2 linked regions of the Tardiphaga sp. 709 genome follow. Each later gene encodes a partner of the first gene's protein in a complex. Links are inferred from orthologs where the notes say so. Each region holds a gene or a part of one and is shown on either strand. Other genes may lie near its edges.

The links. Proteins that work in one complex are often made in the same cells at the same time.
Region 2: the proteins of dnaG (region 1) and RSO67_RS04210 are in contact, whole or in part, in a crystal structure (PDB 2R6A), measured with the Geobacillus stearothermophilus proteins. The link is inferred for Tardiphaga sp. 709 from one-to-one orthologs. Residues at the interface, in WP_049624496.1 of Geobacillus stearothermophilus: Lys456, Leu457, Leu458, Pro459, Ala460, Asn463, Ala464, Leu467, Leu535, Leu536, Ile537, Ala538, Gln544, Glu545, Asp548, Tyr549, His552; in WP_033016901.1 of Geobacillus stearothermophilus: Ser13, Glu15, Ala16, Gln18, Glu91, Leu92, Asp94, Ala95, Val96, Pro97, Thr98, Ala99, Ala100, Asn101, Tyr104, Tyr105, Ile108.

Annotation. Positions count from the first base shown.
Region 1 is NZ_CP135529.1:4,702,496-4,705,992, reverse strand. The notes cover bases 1-2,893. They hold dnaG (DNA primase), read right to left. Parts: upstream 2,516-2,893; coding sequence 485-2,515; downstream 1-484. Other genes in these bases: rpoD (RNA polymerase sigma factor RpoD), read right to left, coding at 1-204. Outside these bases: RSO67_RS22820 (chlorite dismutase family protein), read left to right, coding at 2,967-3,497. UniProt on the Escherichia coli protein: RNA polymerase that catalyzes the synthesis of short RNA molecules used as primers for DNA polymerase during DNA replication.
Region 2 is NZ_CP135529.1:798,361-803,728, reverse strand. What follows is about bases 2,421-5,368. They hold RSO67_RS04210 (replicative DNA helicase), read right to left. Parts: upstream 4,665-5,368; coding sequence 3,177-4,664; downstream 2,421-3,176. Other genes in these bases: RSO67_RS04200 (cyclopropane-fatty-acyl-phospholipid synthase family protein), read right to left, coding at 5,271-5,368; RSO67_RS04205 (hypothetical protein), read left to right, coding at 5,034-5,264; alr (alanine racemase), read right to left, coding at 2,421-3,078. In the rest of the region: RSO67_RS04230 (PAS-domain containing protein), read right to left, coding at 1-372; RSO67_RS04225 (sulfite exporter TauE/SafE family protein), read right to left, coding at 700-1,428; RSO67_RS04220 (tautomerase family protein), read left to right, coding at 1,505-1,891; more of alr, read right to left, coding at 1,888-2,420. UniProt on the Escherichia coli protein: The main replicative DNA helicase, it participates in initiation and elongation during chromosome replication. Travels ahead of the DNA replisome, separating dsDNA into templates for DNA synthesis.

The DNA of each region.
Region 1 (3,497 bases):
GGTATCAGAGGGCAAGACGTCGTTGAGCTGATCGAAGGTCACGAAGCCGCGCTTCTTGGCCTGCTTGATCATCTTCTTGACGGCAGCGTCGGACAGGTCGAGCAAAGGTGACGGCGCGTCTGCGGAGTCCTTCTCCGGCGTGTCAGCTGCCTTGTCGTCTTTTTCCTTGTCCTTGGTCTGCAGCGTCTTTGCCTTGGTGGCCATTCAATGCTCCTGAAACGCGCTCACGCCGGGGGCGTCACCGCCCCGCTATCAATCCAGGGGCGCAAGCGCCCCGATCCAATCATCGTCACCACTTGACGCACAAAGGGCGGCGCATATCCATCGCCACCCCCGACGTCGTCTTCGCGGTTTTCACTACTTAAGCCCCAGACCCTTAACGTGGAGAGCCTTAAGCCCGGATTAACCCTGTTTTTGCAGCCAAACCATGGGTTTGGCGAGTCTTTTCGCGGTTTGCCCGGGCACCATCCGCAGCAAAGTTGCCTTACGAACTGCGCTGGAACCGCCCCGAGGATTCTCCGAATCCCTCGATCAGCGCCTCGATCCCGTCGACCTCAGCCAACCGGGCCTTCACATCGCGCAACCAGCCGTAGTTCGTTTCGCTCGCTTCTGCGCCCAGAGCAAGCTCCGCGTCTTTAAGCTCCCTAAGTAATGAGTGCCACTGGCGATGCAAGGCAACGAGCTGCGTCCAGGTGGAAAGAACATCCTCGCGGGCCGCGCCAGGCCGCGCCGCCCACACCGCCTGAGTGGTAACTGCCTGCTCAACGTGTTGTAATTGCTCGGAATATCCGGCTTTAACCAGATCTGAACGCATTTGTTCACTTTGCTCGGCCTCATCGCCGTGATGATGCTCATGGGCAAAGGCCGCGATGATCGCGGCACGCAGCCGGTGCATCTCGGGATGGGCGAGTTCCAGCGCGGCCACCTCTTCCAGCCGGTCATGCAGCAGCCAGGGGTGGTTGATCAGCGACTGCACGATCAGCGCCTCGCGCCGGGAGATGGCGCTGCGCTGGCCGCGCATGATCGACGAGGTCGCAAGCTGTGGACTGACCACCTGATAGGGCCCGCGCTGGATGGTCTGGGGTCCGGCATTGGCCCCAAACCGCCCGCCGCTACTGATTCGCCCCGCCGGACCGGGGGTGAACGGGCGCGGAGAACGGGCAAAACCGCCGCCTCCGCCGCCCTGCTGGAAGCCGCTGCGGCCGCCGTTGTTACCGCCGTAGTTACCGCCGTAGTTTTTTGGGCCGGTGCCGAAGGCGCGCTGCAGCCGCTCGGTCATGTCCTGGCGGTAGTATTTCTTCACGACATCGTCGCGGATGCCGTTCGACAATTCGTTGATGCGCGCCTCCAGCGCGGCACGGCGCTCCGGCGTCGCGAAGGTGCCGCCGGCGATCTCGCGCGCCCAGATCAGATCCGACAGCGTGCCCGCCGCCGCCATCACGTCCTCGATGGCCGCGCGGCCGCCGGAGCGCGCGAGGTCATCGGGGTCCTGCCCCTCGGGCAGCAGCGCAAAGCGCAAACTCTTGCCGGGCTTGAGATGCGGCAGCGCCAGCTCCGCCGCGCGCCATGCCGCCTTCTGGCCGGCCTTGTCGCCGTCGAAACATAGGATCGGCTCGTCAGCCATCTTCCACAGCAGTTGAAGCTGGTTCTCGGTGAGTGCCGTGCCGAGCGGCGCCACCGCGCCGGGGAAGCCGACGCCGACCATGGCGATGACATCGACATAGCCTTCGACCACCACCAAGGCTGCGCCGTCATGCGCGGCCTTCCGCGCCATCGGCAGGTTGTAGAGATTGTCGCCCTTGTGAAACAACGGCGTTTCCGGCGAGTTCAGATATTTCGCCGGCGCATCCTTCTTCAGCGCACGGCCGCCAAAGGCGATGATGCGCCCGCGCACGTCGGAAATCGGAAACATCACGCGGTCGCGGAAGCGATCATAGGGCACGGGGATGTCTTCGCCGCCGATCAGCAATCCCGCCTCGACCATGTCGGGTACGGGCACGCCGGCGGCGCCGAGATATTCCTTCAGCGCGAAGCGGTCTTCGGATGCAAAGCCCATGTGGAACTGGAGCTGCACCGCAGGCGTGATGCCGCGATCGGCGAGATAGCCGCGCGCACGGGCGCCTTCGCGCCCCACCAGCGTCTCCGCAAAAAACTTTGCGGCGAGATCCATGACGTCATAGAGCGTCTTGCGGCGCTGCTCATGGCGCGCAGCGTCCGGCGTCGCCGCCGGCAGCGCCACACCCGCCATCTGCGCCAGCCGCTCGACCGCTTCGACGAAACTGGCGCCGTCGGTCTCCATCACGAAATTGATGATGTCGCCGTGCTTGCCTGACGAGAAGTCGTGGTAAAACCCCTTCTCGTCATTGACGAAAAACGACGGCGACTTTTCCTGCTGGAACGGCGACAGCCCCTTCCACTCCCGCCCCGCCTTCTTCAACTTGACGCGCTTGCTCACGACTTCCGAAACCGGAAGCCGGGCGCGCAGATCGTCGAGGAATTGGGTCGTGAAGCGCATGGGGCCGTTATCGTGCGATCAGGTTAGGTAAGTGTTGCGGGCTCGGATGTGAGCCTTTTGGGCCTTGGCCCATGAGCCTTGGCCCAGCCGACCATGGATATAGGTTTTCCGGGAGCAGATTTGAACTGGCCGTTATTGATACCGCTATTCACAGGGCCGGACCGGATTGGGTGCCCACACTCCGACCTCATCCTGAGGAGCGCGCTCTTGCGCGCGTCTCGAAGGATGGCGGGCCATTCGCTGGAGACGCACCCCACATTCATGGTTCGAGACGGCACAAGAGCGCCTCCTCACCATGAGGACGGAGTTTTTGATGAGATACCCCGCCATTCCAATTGGAATGGCTGAGGTTCGCTCGCGGCTGTCGCCGCGCACGCCCCGGAATGACGTAGGTGTGGCAAGCTTGTTTCAATTTGCTTGAACTCGCCCCGGTTCCACGATCACATATCCCATGTTCACGACATTCCGCGGCGGAAATACCGGTGCATGGCAGGTGATCTCGATCTCGCCCGTCACAGGCGAGACGCTCAAACCCGTTGCGGCGCTGTCCATCACCCATGCCGACGCCATCTCGCTGCCGCTGCTGCCTTCGCAGACATCCTGGCGCCTCGCCGGCGTCGCCAGTCATGTCCGCTATGTCGAGCGGACCGAGAAGATCGCGCTGGTCGCCGTGCAGGCCGGGCTCGGCCGAGCTGAGGCAACCCATGGCGCACTGATCCCGATCAGGAAGAACGCCGCCTGGTGGGACATGACCCAGAACGAGCGCCGCCGCATCTTCGAGGACAAATCCCGCCACATCGCCGACAGCCTGAAATACCTGCCCGCCATCGCGCGGCAGCTCTACCATTCGCGCGATCTCGGCGAGCCCTTCGACTTCCTCACCTGGTTCGAATATGCGCCGGAACACGCGCAGGAATTCGAGGATCTCGTCGGCGGCCTGCGCGAGACGGAAGAGTGGAGCTATGTGGAACGCGAGGTGGAT
Region 2 (5,368 bases), 3.9 Mb from region 1 along the record:
GTAGGAATGCGCCAGAAGGTTACCGGCGGCATCTGTCCAGCCGACAGCAACGACGATCGATGAGGCCTTCTTGAGAAGACGCAAGGCGGTATTTGCGGCTTCGGGCGTTGCATACTTTCCCGAGAGACTATCTTCGCGAATTCTCTCGGCCTCGAGCAGTGTTCGATCGATACTCTCAAAGGTCAGCGCCGTGTGTTCGGCGAGAATCTCGGCGATGTTCAGTGCCGCTTTTTTTGCCTCAGCGAGGGCCGCATGATGGCGCGCCTGCAGATCCACCAAAAACACAACGATGATCGACGTCGCAAAGAAGACGCCGAGCACCACCAATGAAAATCCTGGCAGCCGGGCCAGTCTTCCATAGAACGCGCGCATGAAGCGTCCACGTAGTCGTTACAAATGAAACAAATGAAATTCCGGATTTTAGCGTGGATGACGAACCTTAATAATAGGTTGGAAATGTTGGCATTACTGTACGTGGCGAGGCAAAGGATTATGTTGCACTGCGCACGTTGGAAATGCGGACTCGCGAGATACTAATACCTGTTGCTGGTTGATCGCCATCTATGAACATCAGTTGCACGTGCTTCTAAGTAATAGATACAACTTTAAACAGCGCAGCACCCAACGGCCTGCTGTCCGGCTTGAGCCTGCAACTCGCGGGGTAGCGGACATACTTACCGCGATTTGTGAGTACACGCCCTAGATCAGCGCCATGCCCGACAGCACCATGCTTGCGCCCGCCAGAAGCATGATCCCGTCCATGACCAAGCGGAACGTCTCGACGCTCAGTTTCAGTACGTAGCGTTTGGCGATGAACGCGCCGGCCATCAGCGAGGCGCCGGCGATCAGGCCTTTCACAAGCACGTCGAGATCGAGCGCGCCAAACCGTTGGAAGGTGCCAGACTTGCTGAGATACAGGCCGAGCGAACTCGCGGCTTCGGTGGCGAGGAAGGCGCCCTTGGCGAGGCCGTAAAACAGAAACAGCGGCACGCTGAGTGGACCGCTGGAGACGACGATGCCGGTTAGATAGCCGATGATCGCGCCGCCAAGCGCGAGTTGCCACAGGCTGATAGTGAAGGAGCGCCGCGCCAGCCAGTGGCGCAGCGGCACCATGGCAATGAAGAACAGTCCGATGGTGAGATCGACCACATGCGACGGCAGCACCAGCAGCGTGCGTGCGCCCAGGGCTGCAGCTGGAATGCCGGTGAGCGAATAGGCGGCGGTGGCGCGCCAGTCGACCTCACGCCACCAGGCGAGGATGCGCGACAGGTTGGCCATTACGGCGGCGACCGCCATGATCGGCACGGCTTCCTTCGGGCCGAACTGCCAGACCAGCACCGGCATCAGCATGATCGATGAGCCGGTGCCGACGATCCCGGAAATGGTGCCGGCGATGAGGCCGACCGTGCAGACGAAGATGAAGTTCAAGCCGCGACTCTCCAAGCGCGGGACGTACAAGAGCGCTCCAGTCGTGTAGGTGCAACCGATCCGATGGGAGAGGGCGATGCCAGTCACAAGAATTGTCACCGGAGAATGGGCGCGGGGCCGCGAGATCGAGATCATCGAGGCCGTGCAGTCGGCGATGCTGGCGGCGCTCAAAATTCCCGACTGGGACCGCGACGTGACGGTGGACACCTATAGCGACACGCAGCGCATCGTTCCGACCGGGCGCTCGCAGCGCTTCACCCGGGTCGAGATCACGATGTTCGCCGGCCGCTCCATCGAGGCCAAGCGTAGCCTTTACAAGACGATCGTGCAGAACCTTGCGGCGCTCGGCGTTCCGGAACTCGAGATCAAGATGGTGTTGAACGAACAGCCGTTGGAAAACTGGGGTGTGCGCGGCGGCCTGCCGGCCTCCGAGATCGAGCTCAGCTTCAAGGTCAACGTCTAGGACGCGGCAGCGGGCTCTGCCGCGGCGGTGCCGTCGCCGCCCTTATAGACCCGCAGGTAGCGTCGGCCGAGGCTGGTCAGCACCTCATAGGCGATGGAGCCGTAGTGATGCGCGAGCTCGTCGACGGTGATGCCGTCGCCGATCAGCGTCGCCAGATGGCCGCGGCGGGCGGCGTTGTGGGGCAGGTCGGTGATGTCCACCGCGAGCAGATCCATGGAGATGCGGCCGGCGATCTGGCAGCGCTGGCCGGCGATGATGACCTCGGCGCCGCGGGTGCCGTCGCTGCTGCCGGCCGCGCGGAAATAACCATCGGCATAGCCGGCCGCGATGATTGCGAGCTTGGTCGGACGCCGCGCCACCCAGGTGGCACCGTAGCCGACGCTGTCGCCGCGCTCGACACTGCGGGTCTGCAGGATGCGCACCTTGAGATCGACCACAGGTGCCATCGGGTTGTCGGCTTCCGGCGTCGGATTGACGCCGTAGAGCGCAGCACCCGGACGCACCAGATCGAACTGATAGGCCGCGCCGAGATAGATGCCCGACGAATTCGCTAGGGATGCAGGCACGCCGGGGAACAGCGAGGAAGCCTCGCGGAAACTGGAATATTGCCGGGCGTTCATCGGATTATGCAGTTGTTCGGCGCAGGCGAGGTGGCTCATCACCAGCGTGAAGCCGTGATCGCGCGAGCCGAGGCGCGGGATCAGGCCCTGGACGTCGACCAGGCCGAGGCCGAGCCGGTTCATGCCGGTGTCGATGTGCACGGCCGCGCCACCCTTCCAGCCGGTTCGGCGGCAGAACATGTCCCATTCGGCAAGTTCGTTGAGATCGCCGATCACGGGCTGCACATTGATGGCGGCCAGCGCATCGCCGGAATTCGGCGGAAAACCGTTCAGCAGATAGATCGCCGCGTCGGGCGCGGCCGCGCGGGCGGCGCGAGCTTCGTCGAAGGTCGCGACAAAGAAGGTCTTGCAGCCCGCCTTCGCCAGCGCGCGCACCACGGGGATGATGCCGCAGCCATAGGCGTCTGCCTTCACCGCCGCGCCGCATTCGGCAGGCACGCCGTGTTTTTCGAGCTTGCGCCAATTGGCGACTATGGCGTCGAGGTCGATGGTCAGCATGCCGCTGGCGTCTGCCGGCAACTCCATGTCGGCGGGAGTTGTTGGTTTCGGGTCGGAGACGCTGTTCATCGAAATGTCCTGGCACAGGGATCCTGTGATGGGATCACACGATCGAATTCTGCGCCGCACAATATGCGCGCGTCAGAGACGGTTCAACCGCACGCGCGTCATTCCTGCGGGGCGCGGAACTGGGCGCCACCGGCGAGATCGCTGAAGCGGGTGAACTGGCCTTCGAACTGCAGGTCGACGGTGCCTGTGGGGCCGTGACGCTGCTTGGCGATGATGACTTCGGCCTTGCCGTGCGCAAGATCCATCTCGAGCTGCCATTTCTCGTGTTCGGGAGTGCCGAGTCGCGGCTCCTTGGCCTGCAGATAGTATTCCTCGCGATACACGAAGACCACCACGTCGGCGTCCTGCTCGATCGACCCGGATTCACGCAAGTCGGACAGCTGCGGATGCTTGTCTTCACGATTTTCGACCTGACGCGAGAGCTGCGACAGCGCCACTACCGGGCAGTTCAATTCCTTCGCCAGCGCCTTGAGGCTGGTGGTGATCTCGGTGACTTCCTGCACGCGGTTGTCGGAGCGTTTGCCCGAGCCCTGCAACAGCTGGATGTAGTCCACCATGATGACGTCGAGGCCCTTTTGCCGCTTCAGGCGGCGGGCGCGGGCGGTGAGCTGCGAGATCGACAGGCCGCCGGTTTCGTCGACGTAAAGCGGCAGGTTCTGCAGCTTGATGGTGTAGTCGCGGATCTTGTCGAATTCGGCTTGGGTGATGCCGCCGCGGCGGATCGCGCTGGAGGAAATCTCGGTCTGCTCGGCGAGAATACGCGTGGCGAGCTGTTCGGCGGACATTTCGCAGGAGAAGAAGCCGACGACGCCGCCATTGATGGTCTTCATGCTGCCGTCGGGCTGCACTTCGGACTGATAGGCGGCGGCGATGTTGTAGGCGATGTTGGTGGCGAGCGAGGTCTTGCCCATGCCAGGACGTCCGGCGAGCACGATCAAGTCGGAGCGCTGCAATCCGCCCATGCGGGCGTCGAGGTCGCGCAATCCGCTGGAGATGCCCGACAGTTTGCCGTCACGCTGATAGGCGTTGGCGGCCATGTCGAGCGCGGTGGTCATCGCCTGGGAGAAGCGCTGGAAGCCGCCGTCATAGCGGCCAGCTTCGGCCAGCTCATACAGCCGGCGCTCGGCGTCCTCGATCTGGGCGCGGGGAGCGAAGTCCACCGGCGCGTCATAGGCGACGTTGACCATGTCCTCGCCGACATTGATCAGCTGGCGGCGGATCGCCAGTTCATAGATCGTGCGGCCGTAATCCTGCGCATTGATGATGGTGGTGGCTTCGGCGGCCAGGCGGGCGAGATACTGGCCTACAGTCATGCCGCCGAGATCGGTGTCGGTCGGCAAGAAGGTCTTCAGCGTCACGGGTGTGGCGATCTTGCCGGCGCGCACGATGGCAGCGGCCGTTTCGAAGATGGTCTGGTGGATCGGCTCGAAGAAATGCTCGGCCTTGAGGAAGTCCGAGACCCGGTAGAAGGCGTCGTTATTAACCAGGATCGCGCCCAGCACGCCCTGTTCCGCCTCGATATTGTGCGGGGCCGACCGATAGGCCGGGGTGCCGGCCTCGGGGGTGAGCTTGAGAACGTTCAGAATCGAATGCGGCCATGGTCTCTATTGGGTCTTCCGAATTGGGCGGATGAACGGCGTGGTCACGCGGGCGTCGGCGACTAAGCGCCTGACGGTCTCCGAGTGGAAGGACGAAGCGGCCTTATGCACGATTCACACATCAAGGCGGGGGAATTCCGGCCGGTCGCGCGCATTGCGCTTGACGCTTTGGTTGCAGCAAGGGGAGGGGTCTGAATCATTGCTTAAGGAACCCGGAAAAATTGCGCCCCGCGCCTGAACCGGATGGCGATCTCTCGCACTTATAAGAGAGCCAGCCGCTGGCAGGCACGGCAGTGCCGGAACCCCACGGGGAGCCGGGCGTTGGCTTCAGAAGAAGAAGAGGCGAAGGATAGATCCATGGGCCAGCGTCACCAGCATCCCGATGCCGGAACTCAGGCTGCCGGAACCGACGGTTCTGCGTGGTTGTCCACGCTGATCGACACGTTCGAGCGCACCGCGCAGCTCGAAAATGTCCCATGCGATACGAAAGCGCTCTCCGCCGTCAAAGCGCGCCTCCAGCGCCCCGCCATTTTGCGGCCACGGCCTGTCTTGCGCCGCCGGCAGGCGACGCTCCTATTCCAGCACTAAATCAGCCTATTCGCCGGCAATCTGCAGACGCGGTTGCTGGGTCCGTTCCTTGGCTCGAAGCCGATCTTCCTCCCGCCCGATATAATCGCGCGTGAACGGCACCA